DNA from 2 places in the Pseudomonas sp. GW821-FHT01D09 genome. Region 1 is predicted to be linked to the other one. Evidence: predicted binding sites of a transcription regulator. Region 1 holds the regulator's gene; the other holds the start of a gene.
The links. Region 1 encodes FliA, which starts transcription of late flagellar genes. Its sites were predicted from a motif close to CTAAAGTTTNNNNNNNNNNNGCCGNTAA; they were not measured.
Positions count from the first base shown of each region.

Region 1 (14,274 bases):
CACGGCGTCGCGCTCGGCCTGGCGCAACGTCAGTTCGCGTTGCTGGCGCATATGGCGCAGCAATACCACCACAGTCCCGACCCACAGCAGGGCCAGGACGATTACCGCTACCTCAAGCATCAATCAGATGTTCTCCAGGTCCGACCACTCTTCTTCGCTCATCATCTTGTCCAGCTCAACCAGGATCAGCAACTCGCCGTTCTTGTTGCACACGCCCTGGATAAACTTGGCCGACTCTTCGTTGCCGACATTCGGCGCGGTCTCGACTTCCGATTGGCGCAGATAAACCACTTCGGCGACGCTGTCGACCATGATCCCGACCACTTGCTTGTCGGCCTCGATGATGACGATCCGCGTGTTGTCGTTGACTTCAGTCGGCATCAGGCCAAAACGCTGGCGCGTGTCGATCACGGTCACGACGTTGCCGCGCAGGTTGATGATGCCCAGCACGTAGCTTGGCGCACCCGGTACCGGCGCGATTTCGGTGTAGCGCAGTACTTCCTGCACGCGCATCACGTTAATGCCGTAGGACTCGTTGTCCAGTTTGAAGGTAACCCATTGCAGAATCGGATCATCCAAACCCTGTGCGGACGCTGACTTATTCATACCCCTGACCCCTTCAAATGCCGTTGAGAACGGCGTGTGTTCTTCTTGGGCAGCACCGTGGCGCTGCGTCTCACATCAAGTACGTGTGTTACCTGGCAGCTCTTTTACCGCGCCGCTGGCAATCAATTCAGCCAATTCGGCAACATCCAGCAGCGCGCACATATGTTCGATCACCGTGCCCGCCAGCCATGGTCGCTGGCCACGGTGGCTGCGCCATTTGATCTCGTTGGGGTCCAGGCGCAACGAACGGCTGACCTGATGCACCGCCAGCCCCCATTCGTAGCCCTGCACCGAAATCACGTATTGCAGGCCCTGGCGGAAATCATCGCGATAGCGGTCGGGCATCACCCAGCGCGCGGTGTCCAGTACCTTGAGGTTACCGGCCTGGCTCGGCAGGATCCCGAGGAACCACTCCGGCTGGCCGAACAATGGCGTCAATTCCTGGCCCTGCAGGGAGTAGATCGAGCCCAGGCACACCAAGGGCACCGCCAGGGTCAACCCGGCCACATCGAACAGCAGGCACTCGAACGACTCGGCAGCCCAGGACGGTCGACCATCGGTTTCTACCGGTGGCGGCGTGATGCTGGGCGGTCGATGCACCTCCGCTATCGGCGGCACCAGCACCAACGAGGCAGGCGCTTGCACGGCTAGGGCGGCAACCGGCACTACCAGCGCATCACGGGCCTGCTCTTCCAGGACCGCCCGTTGAAACTCATCCAGGCCAGCCTCGGCCTCGACCACAGGCACCGCCAACACCTCATCCAGTACCAGGATCGGCTCGGGCAGCACTTCCTCGGTCGCCTCCTGCAGCAATGCATCCAGGTAGGACTGCAGCGCCAGTTGCGGCCGGGTCTTGATATCGACAGGACGATTCATCTGTATGCCCACGCGCAAGCACCGTTAACCGTGTATTTAAAGGTTATCGGCGCGATGCCCCGCGGACTTGAATTTACATTCATTTCACGCCACCTGCGCCACAAGCTGCTGGGCCAGCAGGTGCTTGAGCAAGGCCCGGTACGCCAGCACGCCACGGCTTTTACCGTCGAATTGCGACGGTGCCAGGCCGGCGCGGCTGGCGTCACGCAGGCGCGTGTCCACCGGGATATAACCTTGCCAGATGGTCTCGGGGTAGGCATCGCGCAATACGCGCAAGGTGCCGAGGGAGGCCTGGGTACGGCGGTCGAACAGGGTCGGCACGATACTGAACGGCAACGCCTGCTTGCGCGAACGGTTGATCATGGCCAGGGTATTGACCATGCGCTCCAGGCCCTTGACCGCCAAGTGCTCGGTCTGCACCGGGATCACCAACTGCTGGCTGGCCGCCAGGGCATTGACCATCAGCACGCCCAGCAAGGGCGGGCTGTCGATGATCGCGTAGTCGAAGTCCTGCCACAGTTGCGCCAGGCTCTTGGCGATCACCAGGCCCAGGCCGCTCTGCCCCGGCGACTGGCGCTCCAGGGTGGCCAACGCGGTACTGGAGGGTAACAGCGAGATCTTGTCGTTGCTGGTGGGCAACAGCAGTTGCCCGGGCAAGCCGGTAGGGACGTTGCCCTTGTGCAGGAACAGGTCGAAGCAGCTGTGTTCCAGCACATCCGGGTCGTAGCCGAAATAGCTGGTCATCGAGCCGTGGGGATCCAGGTCGACAATGACCACGCGCTTGCCCGCCTCGGCCAGCAGGCCGGCTAAGGCGATGGAGGTGGTGGTCTTGCCGACCCCACCTTTTTGATTGGCAACTGCCCAGACTCTCATTCGGATTGTTCCTCCCGGCAGGCACTGGCTCGACCGAGAAATAGCACGAGGTTATAGAGCCGGTGACGGAGAATTGACGGCACTCCCACGTTCCGGCGGCGTTACGGGCGTCGGTGCAGTTTGTGTGCCAGCCCGCTTCATTGCTGCATCAGGTTGTGCATTGGCCGCGCCGGTGGCGGTCAGGCTGCGGCGCACATCAAGGTTGCGCGACACCACCAACACCACCCGCCGGTTGCGCGCGCGGCCTTCGGCCGTCGCATTATTGGCCACCGGCTGGAATTCACCATAGCCCACCGACGCCAGGCGTCCAGGGTTGACGCCCTGCATGGCCAGCATGCGCACGATGCTCGCCGAGCGCGCCGACGACAGCTCCCAGTTGGTGGGGAATTGCGCGGTATGGATCGGCTGGTCATCGGTAAAGCCTTCGACATGGATCGGGTTGTCGAAGGGTTTCAAAATCGCCGCCACCTTGTCGATGATGCTAAAGGCAATATCGCTGGGCAGCGCATCGGCGCTGGCGAACAACAGGCTGGAGTTGAGCTCGATCTCCACCCACAGCTCATTACCGCGAACGGTCATCTGGTTGGAGCTGATCAAGTCGCCAAATGCCGCGCTGATATCGTCGGCGATGCTCTTGAGCGGGTCGCTGCCACCACTGATGCCGGCATCGGTCTCGTCGCTGTCCTTGACCAGGGGTTTGGCCGGGGTCACGGTCTTGGGCCGCTCGTCGCCAATGGGAATCGGCTTGAGGGCCCGGTCCGAATCGGTAAATACGCCGACCAGGGCTTCGGAGATGACCTTGTACTTGCCTTCGTTGATCGAGGAAATGGAGTACATCACCACAAAAAAGGCGAACAGCAAGGTGATGAAGTCGGCATAGGACACCAGCCAGCGTTCATGGTTGACGTGTTCTTCAGGCTCGCGGCGACGACGGCTCACAGGCAATACCCCCCATCAATCCATGAAGCCCTGGAGCTTCAATTCGATGGAACGCGGGTTCTCACCCTCGGCAATCGACAGGATGCCTTCGAGCAGCATTTCCCGGTAGCGGGACTGGCGCATGGCAATGGATTTGAGCTTGCTGGCAATCGGCAGCAGCAACAGGTTGGCACTGGCCACGCCATAGATGGTGGCGACGAACGCCACGGCGATGCCGCTGCCCAGTTGCGATGGGTCGGCCAGGTTGCCCATCACGTGGATCAAGCCCATCACCGCACCGATGATGCCGATGGTCGGCGCGTAGCCGCCCATGCTTTCAAAGACTTTGGCCGCATTGATATCGCGGCTTTCCTGGGTATAGAAATCCACTTCAAGGATGCTGCGGATGGCTTCCGGCTCAGCGCCATCGACCAACAGTTGCAGGCCTTTGCGTGCATAGCTGTCGGGTTCGGCATCGGCCACGCCTTCCAGGCCCAGCAGGCCTTCCTTGCGCGCGGTGAGGCTCCAGTTGACCACGCGGTCGATGCCGCCGGCCAGGTCCACCCGCGGCGGAAAAACGATCCACACCAGGATCTGCATGGCCCGCTTGAACGAGCTCAGGGGCGACTGCAACAGCGCCGCGCCGACGGTGCCGCCGATGACAATCAGTGCCGCCGGGCCATTGGCCAGGGCACCCAGGTGGCCGCCTTCCAGGTAGTTGCCGCCAATAATGGCAACAAACGCCAGAAGAATCCCCACCAGGCTCAACACATCCATCAGTGACAGGCCTCCACCAGGTACTTGCCGATGTCATCCAGGCTGTAGACCGCGTCGGCCAGGTCGGCCTTGACGATGGCCATGGGCATGCCATAGATCACGCAGCTGGCTTCGTCCTGGGCCCAGATCGAGCTGCCGCCCTGCTTGAGCAGGCGCGCGCCTTCACGGCCGTCGGCGCCCATGCCGGTGAGGACCACCGCCAGAACTTTGTCGCCATAGGACTTGGCCGCCGAACCAAAGGTGATATCCACACACGGCTTGTAGTTCAGGCGCTCGTCACCCGGCAGGATTTTCACCGTGCCGCGACCATCGACCATCATCTGCTTGCCACCCGGGGCCAGCAACGCCAGGCCTGGGCGCAGGATGTCGCCGTCTTCGGCTTCCTTGACGCTGATGCGGCACAGCTTGTCCAGGCGCTCGGCAAAGGCCTTGGTGAACGCGGCGGGCATATGCTGGATCAACACGATGGGCGCCGGGAAGTTGGCCGGCAACTGGGTCAAGACCCGCTGCAAGGCCACCGGGCCGCCGGTGGAGGTGCCGATCGCCACCAGCTTGTAGGCCTTGCGCTTGGGCGCGGGCGACGTAGCACCCGGCGCCGCGGTACGGGCCGGGGCCACGGCAGGCCGGGCCACCGGAGCCGGCGCCGTACGCCCGAAAGGGCTGCTGGCCGCTGCCGGCGCGGCCACGGGGGCCGGCGCCGCCGGGGCGCGGAAGCTGCTGCGGTTGCTGCGCGAGATGCTGTGCACCTTCTCGCAGAGCATCTGCTTGACCTTTTCCGGGTTGCGCGAGATGTCTTCAAAATTCTTCGGCAAAAAGTCCACGGCGCCAGCGTCCAGCGCATCGAGGGTCACCCGGGCACCTTCGTGGGTCAGCGACGAGAACATCAAGACCGGGGTCGGGCAGCGTTGCATGATGTGGCGCACGGCCGTGATGCCATCCATCATCGGCATCTCGTAGTCCATGGTGATCACGTCTGGCTTCAATGCCAGGGCCTGATCAATCGCCTCTTTGCCGTTGGTGGCCGTACCGACCACCTGGATGTTGGAATCCGCTGAAAGAATTTCCGAGACGCGGCGGCGGAAAAAACCCGAATCGTCCACCACCAGAACCTTGACTACCATAACCACTCCGTTAGGCAGGGCGAGGGACAACCGCCCCGCCCAGCCAGAATCAAATACGCCGTGCGGCGTAACGCTTGAGCATGCTCGGCACATCGAGAATCAGCGCGATCCGACCGTCACCGGTAATGGTCGCACCCGACATGCCTGGCGTGCCCTGCAGCATCTTGCCCAAAGGCTTGATGACCACTTCTTCCTGGCCGACCAGTTGATCGACGACAAAGCCGATACGCTGGGTGCCCACGGAAAGGATCACCACATGGCCTTCGCGCTGTTCTTCATGAGCGGCAGACGCCACCAGCCAACGCTTGAGGTAGAACAAAGGCAGGGCCTTGTCCCGCACGATCACCACTTCCTGGCCGTCGACCACGTTGGTGCGCGACAGGTCGAGGTGGAAGATCTCGTTGACGTTGACCAGCGGGAAGGCAAACGCCTGGTTGCCCAGCATCACCATCAGGGTCGGCATGATCGCCAGGGTCAACGGCACCTTGATGACGATCTTCGAGCCCTGGCCCTTGGTCGAGTAGATATTGATCGAGCCGTTGAGCTGGCTGATCTTGGTCTTCACCACGTCCATGCCCACGCCACGGCCGGACACATCGGAAATCTCGGTCTTGGTCGAGAAGCCCGGGGCAAAAATCAGGTTGTAGCACTCGGTGTCGGTGAGGCGGTCGGCGGCGTCCTTGTCCATGACCCCGCGCTTGACCGCGATGCCGCGCAGGATATTGGAGTCCATGCCTTTGCCGTCATCGGTGATCGACAGCAGGATATGGTCGCCTTCCTGTTCGGCCGCCAGGATCACCTTGCCCAGGCGCGGCTTGCCGCTGGCTTCGCGCTCTTCGGGGGTTTCCACGCCGTGGTCGACCGCGTTGCGCACCAAGTGGACCAGCGGGTCGGCCAGGGCCTCGACAAGGTTTTTGTCGAGGTCGGTTTCTTCACCCACCAGTTCCAGGGCGATCTCTTTTTTCAACTGCCGGGCCAAGTCACGCACCAGGCGCGGGAAGCGCCCGAAGACTTTCTTGATCGGCTGCATGCGCGTCTTCATCACCGCGGTCTGCAAGTCGGCAGTCACCACGTCGAGGTTCGACACGGCTTTTTGCATGGTTTCGTCGCCACTGTTCAGGCCCAGGCGCACCAGACGGTTACGCACCAGCACCAGCTCGCCCACCATGTTCATGATGTCGTCCAGGCGCGCGGTATCGACCCGCACGGTGGTTTCGGCTTCACTGGCCGGGGCTTTGTCAGCAGGTGCCGGGGCACGGGCCGGTGCGGCGGGAGCCCGGGCAGCAGGCGCAGGGGCCGGCGCGGCGGCCTTGGAGGCAGCGGGGGCCGGCGTGGCCACGGCGGCAGTGGCTGCTGCGGCAGGTGCCACTTCAGAGAACTTGCCCTTGCCGTGCAACTCGTCCAGCAGGGATTCAAATTCGTGGTCGCTGATCAGGCCATCCGCCGCCGGCGCGGCAGGGGCAGGCGCCGCAGCAGGGGCAGCAGACGCGGCCGCCGCCGCAACAGCCGGCAAGGCATCGGCAGCAAACGAGCCTTTGCCATGCAACTGATCCAGCAGGGCTTCAAATTCGTCGTCGGTGATGTCGGTGCTGGCCGGTGGCGCAGGTTCCACAGGCGCCGGGGCTGGCGCCACGGCGTCCGGGGCGAATTGGCCCTTGCCGTGCAACTGGTCGAGCAATGACTCGAACTCGGCGTCGGTGATGTCTTCGGTGGTCGGCACCATGGGCGGCGTAGCCGCTGCCGGCACCGCTGCCGGCGCTTCTGCCTCGGCCTTGACGGCATTGAGGGAGTCCAGCAGCTGTTCAAATTCGCTGTCGGTGACGTCAGGCTCGGCAACCGGTTCGGGCGCCGCAACCACCACCGGGGCGGCGGTCAGGGCAGCCGGTTCTGCCAGGCGCGCCAGGGCGGCCAGCAGTTCCGGGGTGGCGGCAGTAATCGGTGCACGTTCGCGCACTTCATTGAACATGCCGTTGACCGCGTCCAGGGCTTCAAGGATCACGTCCATCAATTCCGAATCAACGTGCCGCTCACCCTTGCGCAGGATGTCGAACACGTTTTCGGCGATGTGGCAGCACTCCACCAGCTCATGGAGCTGGAGGAAGCCGGCGCCCCCTTTTACAGTGTGAAAACCGCGAAAAATTGCATTGAGCAGGTTCGCATCATCCGGTCGGCTTTCCAGCTCGACCAGTTGCTCGGACAACTGCTCTAGAATTTCGCCGGCCTCTACAAGGAAATCCTGAAGGATTTCTTCATCGGCGCCGAAGCTCATATTGCGTGCTCCTTAGAAGCCTAAACTGGACAGCAAATCGTCTACGTCATCTTGACCTGACATAACGTCTTCACGTTTATCGGCATGAATCTGCGGACCTTCACCCTTGGCGAGGTGTTTTTGTGGATCTTTTTCCGAGAGGATCGCTTCGCGGTCGTGTTCGATACCGGCAAAACGGTCGACCTGACCGGCCATCAGCACCAGTTTGAGCAGGTTGCTTTCCACTTCGGTGACCAGCAGGGTCACGCGCTTGATCACCTGGCCAGTGAGGTCCTGGTAATCCTGGGCCAGCAGAATGTCATTGAGGTTGCTGGAAACCGTGCGGTTTTCCTGCTCGCTGCGGGCCAAAAAGCCTTCAACCCGACGCGCCAGCTCGCGAAACTCTTCAGCACCCACTTCGCGCCGCATGAAACGGCCCCAGTCAGCGCTCAAGGCCTTGGCCTCGTTGGCCATGCCGTTCACCAGGGGCGTGGCGTTTTCCACCAGGTCCATGGTGCGATTGGCTGCCGCCTCAGTCAGCCTGACCACATAGGACAGGCGTTCGGTGGCATCGGTGATCTGCGAGATTTCCTCGGCCTGGGGCATGTGCGGGTCGATCTGGAAGTTGACAATCGCACTGTGCAACTCACGGGTGAGCTTGCCCACTTCCTGGTACAGGCCGCGATCGCGGGTCTGGTTGAGCTCATGGATCAACTGCACCGCGTCGCCGAACTGGCCTTTTTCAAGGCACTCGACCAACTGGTGAGCGTGTTTTTTCAGAGTCGACTCAAAGTCTCCCTGTGATGTTTCTTTATGCTCCATAGCTCCCCCGTGACGACATCAGCCGTGGATGCGTTCAAAGATCTTTTCGATCTTCTCTTTCAAGGCCAATGCAGTGAATGGCTTGACCACGTAACCGTTGACCCCAGCCTGGGCGGCTTCAATGATCTGTTCACGCTTGGCTTCGGCGGTCACCATCAACACCGGAAGGTTGCGCAGTTTTTCATCGGCGCGCACATGGCGCAGCAGATCGATACCGGTCATGCCAGGCATGTTCCAGTCGGTTACCAGAAAGTCGATGCTCCCGCTGTTGAGGATCGGAATCGCCGTAATGCCGTCATCCGCCTCGACCGTGTTAGTGAACCCAAGGTCACGCAACAGGTTTTTTATGATCCGCCGCATCGTTGAGAAGTCATCAACGATGAGGATTTTCATGTTCTTGTCCAATTCGACCTCCAAGCAGTCTTAAACGCGTCCAGCACCTGGGCGCGCCATATCATTCAACAGGCATTACACAAAAAGGACTGCTGGGGCACACCACGAGCCGTTTCCGCCCGGCTTGCGCCCTGACGGTTATCACCCACATTGTCCCCACACTGCCTGTCAGCGCGCTCGCCACTCTCCCAAACGCCCCCGCAAGCGGGCCGCGCATTGGCTATGAAGCTGGCTGACCCGCGATTCGCTGACCCCCAGGACCTCACCGATTTCCTTGAGGTTCAGCTCCTCATCGTAGTACAGCGCCAACACCAGCCGCTCACGCTCCGGCAAATTGGCAATCGCGTCCGCCAGGGCGCCCTGGAAGCGTTCATCTTCCAGGTCGCGGGAAGGCTCCTGGTAAGCGCTCGCGCCGTCCTCATGCAGCCCTTCATGCTCGCCGTCCTGTAGCAGGTCGTCGAAACTGAACAGGCGGCTGCCCAAGGTATCGTTCAAAATCCCGTAATAATCATCGAGACTCAATTGGAGTTCGGCCGCAACTTCGTGATCTTTAGCGTCGCGACCGGTTTTTGCTTCAATTGAGCGAATTGCGTCACTCACCATCCGGGTATTGCGGTGGACCGAACGCGGCGCCCAATCACCTTTACGCACTTCATCGAGCATCGCGCCACGGATACGGATACCCGCATACGTCTCGAAACTCGCACCCTTGCTCGCGTCGTACTTGGTCGACACTTCAAGCAGGCCGATCATGCCGGCCTGGATCAGGTCTTCGACCTGGACACTGGCGGGCAGGCGTGCCAGCAGGTGGTAGGCAATGCGCTTGACCAGGGGCGCATAGCGCTCGATCAATTCGCCCTGGCTGTCACGCGCCGATTTCTTGTAAAGGTTATAGCCGCTGGCTGTCATAGCACCGGTCCTGCACTCGTCTGATGCACCAATCGCTCGACGAAAAACTCCAGATGCCCCCGGGGATTGGCGGGCAGTGGCCAGGTATCGACCTTCTGAGCAATTGCCTTGAACGCCAACGCGCATTTCGAACGAGGGAACGCTTCATAGACTGCACGCTGCTTTTGCACAGCCTTGCGCACACACTCGTCATAGGGAACTGCACCGACGTATTGTAAGGCCACATCGAGGAAGCGATCTGTGACCTTGGTCAACTTGGCGAACAGGTTGCGCCCTTCCTGTGGGCTCTGGGCCATGTTGGCCAGCACGCGGAAGCGGTTCATGCCGTAGTCGCGGTTGAGCAGTTTGATTAGAGCATAGGCGTCGGTGATCGAGGTGGGTTCGTCGCAGACCACCAGCAACACTTCTTGCGCCGCGCGCACGAAGCTGACCACCGACTCGCCAATCCCGGCGGCGGTGTCGATCACCAGCACGTCGAGGTTGTCGCCGATATCGCTGAAGGCCTGGATCAGGCCGGCATGCTGCGCCGGGCTCAGGTGCACCATGCTCTGGGTGCCGGAGGCGGCCGGGACGATACGAATCCCCCCCGGCCCCTGCAACAGCACATCGCGCAGCTCACAGCGGCCCTCAATGACATCGGCCAGGGTATGTTTGGGCGTCAGTCCCAGCAGAACGTCAACGTTCGCCAGGCCCAGGTCGGCATCCAGCAGCATGACGCGGCGGCCAAGCTCTGCCAGAGCCAGGGACAAATTCACTGACACGTTAGTTTTCCCGACGCCACCTTTGCCGCCGGTCACCGCGATCACCTGTACGGGATGCATGCTGCCCATGTTCTTTCTTTACCTTGTCTTGCTTAGCCGCAGGCTACATAGGGTGGCCGCGGTAGCAGACCCTCGATGTAGGTACATTGCACTGTGTTGCATGTTGCCTTCAGCCGACCCGCTTGGCTGGGTTGTGATAGAGGTCGGCGAACATATCCGCCATCGCCTCTTCACTGGGTTCATCCTGCATTTGCACACTGACCGCACGGCTGACCAACTGATGACGGCGCGGCAGATGCAAGTCATCCGGGATCCGCGGCCCGTCGGTCAGGTAGGCGACCGGTAGTTCATGGCTGATAGCCAGGCTCAACACTTCGCCCAGGCTTGCCGTTTCATCCAGCTTAGTCAGGATGCAGCCGGCCAGCCCACAACGTTTGTAGCTATGGTACGCAGCCGTCAGCACCTGTTTTTGGCTGGTGGTTGCAAGTACCAGGTAATTCTTCGACCTGATCCCGCGCCCGGCCAGGCTTTCCAGTTGCATGCGCAGTGCCGGGTCGCTGGCTTGCAGGCCGGCGGTATCGATCAGCACCACGCGCTTGCGCAGCAGCGGGTCGAGGGCGTTGGCCAGGGACTGGCCCGGGTCGACATGGGTCACCGGCACATTGAGGATCCGGCCCAGGGTCTTGAGCTGCTCCTGGGCACCGATGCGGTAGCTGTCCATGCTCACCAGGGCAATGTTGTGGGCGCCGTACTTGAGCACATAACGGGCAGCCAGCTTGGCCAGGGTGGTGGTCTTGCCCATGCCGGCAGGGCCGACCATGGCAATCACGCCACCTTCTTCAAGGGGCTCGATTTCCGGGGTCTGGATCATCCGTGCCAGGTGGGCCAGCAGCATGCGCCAGGCCTGGCGGGGTTCTTCGATGCCGGTGGTCAGTTCCAGCAGGTCGCGCGACAACGGGCCGGACAGGCCGATGCGTTGCAGGCGACGCCAGAGGTTGGCCTGTTGCGGCTTGCTGCCCTGCAACTGGTTCCAGGCCAGCGAGCCCAACTGCACTTCCAGTAGTTCACGCAGGCCATTGAGTTCAAAACGCATCGAGTCGAACACGCGCTGGTCGACCGCAGCAGCCGGTGCTGGCGCGGCGGGACGTGGCGGCTCGACGAAGGTCGGTTCTACCAGTGGCTCGGCCGCGGTCAGCGGCAGGCCGGCAAACAATTGGCGGTTGGTGCTCGCATCGCTGTCGCCGCGCATGCTCAGCTCGGCCTGGGCCGAGACAATACGCGAGGCGGTCTTGCGCAACTCGTCTTCGAGTTCCATGTTCGGCACGCGCGGCGCCAAGGCCTGGGGTTTGTAATCCAGGGCAGCCGTCAGCTCGACACCGCCGGCAATGCGACGGTTACCGATAATCGCTGCGTCGGCGCCCAGCTCATCACGAACCAGCTTCATGGCCTGACGCATATCGGCGGCGAAAAAACGCTTTACTTGCATAACCCACTACCTCAGCCGTTGGGCCCTACTGTCGCGACGATAGTCACTTGCTTATTGTCAGGAATTTCCTGGTAAGCCAAAACGTGCAAATTCGGTACTGCCAGGCGTCCAAAGCGCGACAACATCGCGCGGACCGGGCCTGCCACCAGCAGAATCACCGGTTGGCCCTGCATTTCCTGGCGCTGTGCGGCGTCGATCAACGAACGCTGCAACTTTTCAGCCATGCTTGGCTCCAGCAGGACGCCCTCTTCCTGGCCCTGCCCGGCCTTCTGGATACTATTGAGCAATATTTGTTCCAACCTGGGTTCCAAGGTGATCACAGGCAGCTCGGAGTCAAGCCCTACAATGCTTTGGACGATGGCACGCGACAAACCGACGCGCACCGCCGCCACCAGCGCGGCAGTATCTTGACTCTTGGCGGCATTGTTGGCGATAGCCTCGGCAATGCTGCGAATGTCCCGTACCGGCACCTGTTCGGCCAGCAGCGCCTGCAGCACCTTGAGCAGCTGCGACAGCGACAACACCCCCGGCACCAGCTCTTCAGCCAGTTTAGGCGAGGCTTTGGCCAGCAATTGCATAAGTTGCTGGACTTCTTCGTGGCCAATCAGCTCGTGGGAATGCTTGTACAGAATCTGGTTGAGGTGCGTGGCGACCACGGTGCTGGCGTCAACCACGGTGTAGCCCAGGGACTGCGCCTGACTGCGCTGGCTGACTTCGATCCACACCGCGTCCAGGCCAAAAGCCGGATCTTTGGCGGTTATGCCGCTGAGGGTGCCGAATACCTGGCCGGGGTTGATCGCCAGTTCGCGGTCGGGGTAGATCTCGGCTTCGGCCAGGGTCACGCCCATCAGCGTCAGGCGGTAGGCGCTGGGGGCCAGGTCGAGGTTGTCGCGGATGTGGACGGTGGGCATCAAAAAACCCAGGTCCTGGGACAGTTTCTTGCGCACGCCCTTGATCCGCGCCAGCAACTGGCCGCCCTGGTTGCGATCCACCAGGGGGATCAGGCGGTAGCCGACTTCCAGGCCGATCATGTCGATGGGGGTCACGTCATCCCAGCCCAACTCCTTGGTTTCCTGGGCGCGGGCCGGCGACGGCAGCAAGTCCTGCTGGCGTTCCACCTCTTTCAAGGCCTGGACCTTGACCGCATTCTGCTTCTTCCAGAACAGGTACGCACCGCCGGCGGCCAGGGCGGCCATGGTCAGGAAGGAGAAGTGCGGCATGCCCGGCACAATGCCCATGATCGCCATGATGCCGGCGGCCACGGCCAGGGCCTTGGGCGAGGAAAACATCTGGCGGTTGATCTGCTTGCCCATGTCTTCGGAGCCGGACGCACGGGTCACCATGATCGCCGCCGCTGTCGATAACAACAGTGATGGCAATTGCGCCACCAAACCGTCACCGATGGTCAGCAAGGCGTACACCTTGCCGGCATCGCCAAAGGTCATGCCGTGCTGGAAAATACCCACCGCCATGCCGCCGATCAGGTTGATAAACAGGATCAGCAGGCCGGCGATGGCGTCGCCGCGCACAAATTTGCTGGCACCGTCCATGGAGCCGTAGAACTCGGCCTCCTGGGCCACTTCAGAGCGGCGGGCCTTGGCCTGGTTCTGGTCGATCAGGCCGGCGTTGAGGTCGGCGTCGATCGCCATTTGCTTGCCGGGCATGGCGTCGAGGGTAAAGCGTGCGCTCACCTCGGAAATCCGCCCGGCGCCCTTGGTCACCACCACGAAGTTGATGATCATCAGGATCGCAAACACCACGATACCGACCACGTAGTTACCGCCGATCACCACCTCGCCGAAAGCCTGGATCACCTTGCCGGCGGCGGCGTGACCGTCCTGGCCGTGCAGCATCACCACCCGCGTGGAGGCCACGTTCAGGGCCAGGCGCAGCAGCGTGGCAACCAGCAAAATGGTGGGGAAGACCGCAAAATCCAAAGGCCGCAGCGCGTACACACACACCAGCAGCACGACGATGGACAGGGCAATGTTGAAGGTGAAGAACACGTCCAGCAGGAACGGCGGCATCGGCAACATCATCATTGCCAGCATGACCAACAGCAACAACGGCACACCCAGGTTACCTCGCGAGAGGTCCGTCAGGGTGCCACGGGCTGTGTTGAGCATATTAGAGCGATCCACCGGTATTCCTCGTCACCTTGAAGCAAACTTTTGACGCCAAGAGGCGTCCTGAAGGCGGTATTGCAAGAAGCCTTCCAACTTTTGCTTCAGGGACGAGATCGTTCCCACGCGCTGCGTGGGAATGCCGCCAGGGGACGCTCCGCGTCCAGACCGTGCAGGGTGACGCAGAGCGTCACGGGATGCGTTCCCACGCGGGAGCGTGGGAACGATCATCGACCGTGCAGGGTGACGCAGAGCGTCACGGGATGCATTCCCACGCGGGAGCGTGGGAACGATCATCAGAGTAGCTGCACGTTTCCCGCCTGCTTGCCTTTTGCGCCGTCGATAACGTCATAGCTCACCC
Region 1 covers NZ_JBWKWY010000019.1:89,073-103,346, forward strand. The annotation lists gene AC07W7_RS17625 (DUF2802 domain-containing protein) at 1-123, opposite strand, end outside; gene AC07W7_RS17630 (chemotaxis protein CheW) at 124-606, opposite strand; gene AC07W7_RS17635 (CheW domain-containing protein) at 682-1,482, opposite strand; gene AC07W7_RS17640 (ParA family protein) at 1,567-2,355, opposite strand; gene motD (flagellar motor protein MotD) at 2,407-3,294, opposite strand; gene AC07W7_RS17650 (flagellar motor protein) at 3,310-4,050, opposite strand; gene AC07W7_RS17655 (protein-glutamate methylesterase/protein-glutamine glutaminase) at 4,050-5,171, opposite strand; gene AC07W7_RS17660 (chemotaxis protein CheA) at 5,221-7,440, opposite strand; gene AC07W7_RS17665 (protein phosphatase CheZ) at 7,453-8,241, opposite strand; gene AC07W7_RS17670 (chemotaxis response regulator CheY) at 8,260-8,634, opposite strand; gene fliA (RNA polymerase sigma factor FliA) at 8,803-9,543, opposite strand; gene fleN (flagellar synthesis regulator FleN) at 9,540-10,373, opposite strand; gene flhF (flagellar biosynthesis GTPase FlhF) at 10,474-11,790, opposite strand; gene flhA (flagellar biosynthesis protein FlhA) at 11,802-13,916, opposite strand; gene AC07W7_RS17695 (cold-shock protein) at 14,210-14,274, opposite strand, start outside.

Region 2 (5,668 bases), on a different contig from region 1:
GGATGACCTGGCGGCGGGCTGCGCGGTGCTGCTGCGGGCGATGGTGGCGGCGTCGGCGGCCGTGGCCCGTAAGCCTGCGGCCTAGATCGGTAGGCGCCAGGTTGCCGGCTCCTGGAGTGGCTTAGGCGTGATGCGCGACCGGCTTGCGGGCCTTGGCGCGCGTCGCGGCCTTGGGCGGTGGATGGCGGCGGCGGGTCACACGCAGCACCCCCCACAACATGGCGCTGGCGACGGTCAGCCAGCCAAGTACCAGCAGGAAAATCGTGGTTGTCAGGCTCATAAGTGCCTCCTTTGCCCTGTGCAGGGCACATACGGTCTTTGCAATGGACAGTCTAACCGCCAAGCGGCTGCGTGCTATTGACCAATGGTCGTGTATGTCCAACTTGTTTGCTCTATACCGGGTTTTTTACTGCGGCCCAAGGCTATACCCGCGTCCGCGAGCGCCCTATGATCAACGCCCCAGCCCGCAGATGATCAAGAGAGTGAAGAAGTTGCGTTTACGGTCGAACCTCAAAAAATCCTTGCTGGCGGCAGCGTGCATCCTCGGATTGGCCGCGTGTGCAGGGCACCCCACATCCTCGAAAATCCAAGGCTTGCCCGAGCGGGTAGAGCTCAACGGCGTGCCGGCGTTTCGCGGTGACACCTACCAGGGGGGGCCGGCAGCCCTGGCCAGCATGCTGTCGCAACAAGGCATTGTGATTACACCGGGCTTGCTGGATAAGCCATTGCGCCTGCCGGGCGGGGAAGCCGACCTTGAGCGCAATATGCAGGCACTGGCGCGGGAGTACGGGATGCTGGTGTATCCGCTGGATGCCAAGCTGACCGCGCTGTTGGCGCAGGTGGCGGCGGGGTACCCGGTGATGTTGCGGATTACCGAAGGCTCGACGCTCTGGGCCGAACCGCGCTATGCGGTGCTGGTGGGCTTTAACCAGCAGAACAGTACAGTGGTGTTGCGAGTGGCCAGGGACCGGCGCCGCGCCGTGGCGTTCAGCGACTTCGCGTCCGCCTGGAAAAGCGCCGGGCAATGGGCGGTGCTGGTCCAGCGGCCAAGCCAGTTGCCGGCCAACCTGGATGCGGCGCGCTGGCAGCAGGCGGCCAACGCAACGGCCCAGGCCGGCCAGGAGCAAGCGGCGGCCCAGGCGCTCAAAGTGATGGCCGAAAGGCCGAAGCAGCCCTAATGCAAACGGCGCCCGAGAGCGCCGTTTTTTGTGCCGGTCAGTGGTGTCTTAGCGCGACTGGGCGACCCCGGTCTGGCGGGCCTTGAGGTTCTTGTCAGCCTTGTATTGCAGGGCCACGTCCGGCACCGAGCCGCTCTTGCCGGTTTCAATCCACTTGCGAATGCGGCTGGCATCGGCAAAGTGCGTGAACTTGCCGAAGGCATCGAGGATCACCAACGACACCGGGCGATTGCCCATGCTGGTCACCAGCACCAGGCAGTGGCCGGCCTGGTTGGTGAAACCGGTCTTGGTCAGCTTGATATCCCAATTGGCCCGGTTGACCAGGTGATCGGTGTTGGAAAAACCCAGGGTGTAGCTGGGCTTGCGGAACGACACGGTTTTTTCCTTGGTGGTGCTCAATTGCGTGAGCATTGGGTACTTGCGTGCGGCCTGCACCAGCTTGCTCAAGTCACGGGCGGTGGACACGTTATGGATCGACAGGCCGGTGGGTTCGACATAGCGGGTGCTGGTCATGCCCAGGGCCTTGGCCTTGGCGTTCATCGCAGCAATAAACGCCGCATAGCCGCCCGGATAATGGTGGGCCAGGCTGGCGGCGGCACGGTTTTCCGAGGACATCAGGGTGATCAGCAACATCTCCTTGCGCGGCATCTCACTGTTGAGTTTGACCCGCGAGAACACCCCTTTCATTTCCGGGGTGTCACTGATGTTGATGGAGATGTACTCATCCATATTCTGCTTGGCGTCCAGCACCACCATACCGGTCATCAACTTGGTGACGGAGGCAATCGGCACCACCACGTCGGGGTTGCTGGCGTAGATCACCTTGTTGGTTTGCAGGTCGACCAGCATCGCGCTGCCCGAGGCGATGTGCAGTTGCGAGGTGTCCCGTGGGGCCAGGGTGGTTTCGCTGGCGTTGGCGACAGTGCCTGCGAATGCGAAGAACAGGCTGACAAGAGAGAGATGAATTTTCACGCGGATGAACTCGCTAAAAGATAGAAAAATACCAGGGGCGACCGGTTTTATGAAAAATGACGTTACATTTTAGGAGTATGGATCAGAAAGCGATAGAGAGCCTTTAAATAAAGGCTGTAAGGCGATGATGGGTGTAGCGCTACGGTGTCGTCCATCACACCTGCTATCGAGCGGGGCTAAAAAAAACACGCCAGCGGAACGGTTTTATGACAGTGCCTGAACTAGATTGATATCTAAATGATATCAATTATTCAGGCTTGCTGGTCCCGCTTGTGGATTTCAGGTTCTCACGTCAGAAAAAATCAAGGCGGCAGCGGCGTTGTTCAACTTTACTGATGCACGTTGCCGAGGCTGCGCCCATTTTCGGGCGGTATCCGACCCAAGGTGGTGGGGCGCTGAGTAGCGTAGGCGTAAACAAGTGTGTTGCAGATGAAGAGGGCAGGTATTGACGATGCCTTGCTAGAGGCTGCGCTAACCAAATTGTTGGGTTGCTTACAGCTTCGGGCATCTTGGTCGATAGCCTGGAATGACAGCAGTGACGTACCGACCTTTCTAAGAGAGATAAAAAATGAACGTCAGGACTATAAACCTTGCTCCAAGGTCTGCCATCTTCTTCTCGCTCATTGTCCTGGTGGTTTTTGCTCTGGGCCTTGTCGCCTTGATGCAAATGGACAAGCTTCGAGACGCGGAGCAGGATGTCGAAACTAATTGGATGGCGAGCATCCGCGAGATCGGCAAGATGCAGGCAGGTGTCTTGCGCCTGCGTCTTGAAAGCATCCGCATCACTGTGACTACCGACGAGCAAGTGCGCCAAACGCGCATCGCTTCGTTGGGTGGCTACCGTAGTACGCTACAGGGCACCATCAGCAATTACGTCCCCTTGATTACCGGGCCGGCAGAGCGTGAGCTCTACCAGGCGGTGGCCACCGATGTGCAGCAGTATTTCAAGCTAGTGGATGAGCTGGAACCGTTGCTGCGAAGTGGCGACAACGCCGCAGCCATTGGCCTGATCAATACCCGCATCAGCCCGATGACCAACGCCCTGCAGGAAAAGATGGACAAACTCTCGGCCTTTAACGAGGAGGGTGCGAAGCGTGCAGGCCTGGATGCCGCCTCGATCTACAGCAACGGCGTAACGTTGGTGATTGGCCTGCTGGTGGTGACCGTAATGCTCACCGTAGTACTGGCTACGGTGTTGACCCGTAGCATTACCTCGCCTATCAGCGATGCCCTGGCCGTGGCCGAGCGCATTGCCGGTAGCGACCTGTCCCGGGAGATTGGGGTCAGTGGTCGCGATGAAGCCGGCCGCCTGCTGGCTGCCTTGGCGAAGATGCAGAGCAACCTGCGGGAAACCATCGCCAGTATCGCCGACTCTGCCACCCAACTGGCGTCGGCCTCTGAAGAAATGACCGCTGTGACCGAAGACGCCAGCCGTGGGCTGGTGCGGCAGAACGATGAAGTCAATCAGGCCGCCACCGCGGTGACCGAAATGAGCGCTGCGGTGGACGAGGTGGCACGCAACGCCGAAGCCGCCGCCCAATCTTCGCGAGAGTCCATGGCATTCACCCACTCGGGTATCGAGAACGTGGCGCAGACCCTCAAAGCCATCGAAAGTCTGGCCAGCAACGTGGCGAGTACTGGGGATCAAGTCAAGGCCTTGTCCGGCAGGGCCCAGGACATCAGCAAGGTGGTCGAGGTCATTCGCGCGATTGCCGAGCAGACCAACCTGCTGGCGCTGAACGCGGCCATTGAAGCCGCCCGCGCTGGCGAGCAAGGTCGTGGGTTTGCGGTGGTTGCTGATGAAGTGCGGGCCCTGGCCCACCGCACCCAGCAGTCGACCCAGGAAATCGAACAGATGATCAGCGCGATTCAGAGCGATTCGACCCACGCAGTGAGTGCCATGAGCGTCAGTGCTCAGATGGCCAGCAGCTCAATCTCCGTGGCGCAGAGCGCCGACCTGTCGCTTAAGCAGATCGCCGAGGCCATCACCCAGATAAACGAGCGCAACCTGTTGATCGCCACCGCCTCGGAAGAGCAGGCACAGGTGGCCCGCGAGGCCGATCAAAACCTGACCAGTATCCGCGAACTATCAGTCCAGAGCTCGGCGGGCGCCAGTCAGACCGCCAGCGCTTGTGGTGAGATGGCCGGCCTGGCGATTGAACTGAATCGCTTAGTGGCGCGCTTCAAGGTCTGACATGGCCTGTGCCTGCTTGTGGTAGGCCTTGAGGAGGAAGTATGACGCTAACCACTATAGGGTATGGGGGCTTCATTTTCGGAAAAGCGCAGTATTGCTTGGCTGTGACGGCCAAGGTGGGTGTACGTCACCAGGCTTGAACAGATGCCATTGAACAGGCCTAAAAAATCCGCAGCCAGAGATCTGGCTGCGGATTTCTTGGAAGCCCCGGCGTAATCTCGAAGACTTAAGCGAGCAGCATTGCGCCCTAAGGTCTCAGCTATGCAGGGTTTCAGCCGCGTACAGCGTATTTTCCAGCAGGCAGGCACGGGTCATCGGGCCTACGCCACCCGGCACCGGGGTAATCCAGCCAGCACGGGGCAGGGCGGTTTCGTACACTACGTCGCCGACCAATTTGCCGTCGTCCTGACGGTTGATACCGACATCGATCACGATCGCGCCTTCCTTGATCCACTCGCCCTTGACCAGGCCCGGCTTGCCGGCGGCGACTACTACCAGGTCGGCACGGCCAACGTGGCCCGCCAGGTCATGGGTGAAGCGGTGGGTGACGGTCACGGTGCAGCCGGCCAACAGCAACTCCATGGCCATCGGACGGCCAACAATGTTGGACGCGCCCACGACCACGGCATCCAGGCCGTACAGGTTCACGCCGGTGCTTTCCAGCAGGGTCATGATGCCCTTCGGTGTGCAGGGGCGTAGCAGGGGAATGCGCTGGGCCAGGCGACCGACGTTGTAAGGGTGGAAACCGTCGACGTCTTTGTCGGGGCGGATACGCTCCAGCAGCAGGGAGGCATCCAGATGCTCCGGCAGTGGCAATTGCAGGAGGATGCCGTCGATGTTCGGGTCGTCGTTGAGGCCGTCGATCAGGTCGGTCAGGGCCTGTTGGGTGGTGTCGCAAGGCAAGTCGTAGGCCTTGGAAATAAAGCCGACCTCTTCACAGTCTTTACGCTTGTGCGAGACATAAACCTGGGAGGCGGGATCGCTGCCGACCAGGATCACCGCGAGCCCCGGCGTGCGCAGCCCAAGCTTGCGACGCTCGGCGACACGTTTGGCGATCTGCTGGCGCAGGCTGGCGGCGATTGATTTGCCGTCGATAAGTTGTGCAGTCATTACGCGTGATTAACCATCGAGAGGGGGAGGAAAAGTGCGCGCATTCTCGCACGCCAGGACGTGAGGGCAAAGGCGCTTGGTCTGTAAATTCCCCTAACCCCTTAAATAAAATGAATTTTTTTCAAAAAAGATTTGACGGCCCCTGGGGGCGTCTATACTATTCGTCGCACTTGTCGGGCACAGCCTAGCACTGGTTAAGAAGGTCGAGCGCAAT
Region 2 covers NZ_JBWKWY010000010.1:60,308-65,975, forward strand. The annotation lists gene AC07W7_RS12205 (Zn-dependent hydrolase) at 1-85, shown strand, start outside; gene AC07W7_RS12210 (hypothetical protein) at 122-280, opposite strand; gene AC07W7_RS12215 (hypothetical protein) at 492-1,178, shown strand; gene pbpG (D-alanyl-D-alanine endopeptidase) at 1,227-2,150, opposite strand; gene AC07W7_RS12225 (methyl-accepting chemotaxis protein) at 2,719-4,344, shown strand; gene folD (bifunctional methylenetetrahydrofolate dehydrogenase/methenyltetrahydrofolate cyclohydrolase FolD) at 4,600-5,454, opposite strand.
Region 2: AC07W7_RS12225 (methyl-accepting chemotaxis protein) is a predicted target of FliA. The motif match lies at 2,643-2,670, and genes of this name have one in related genera.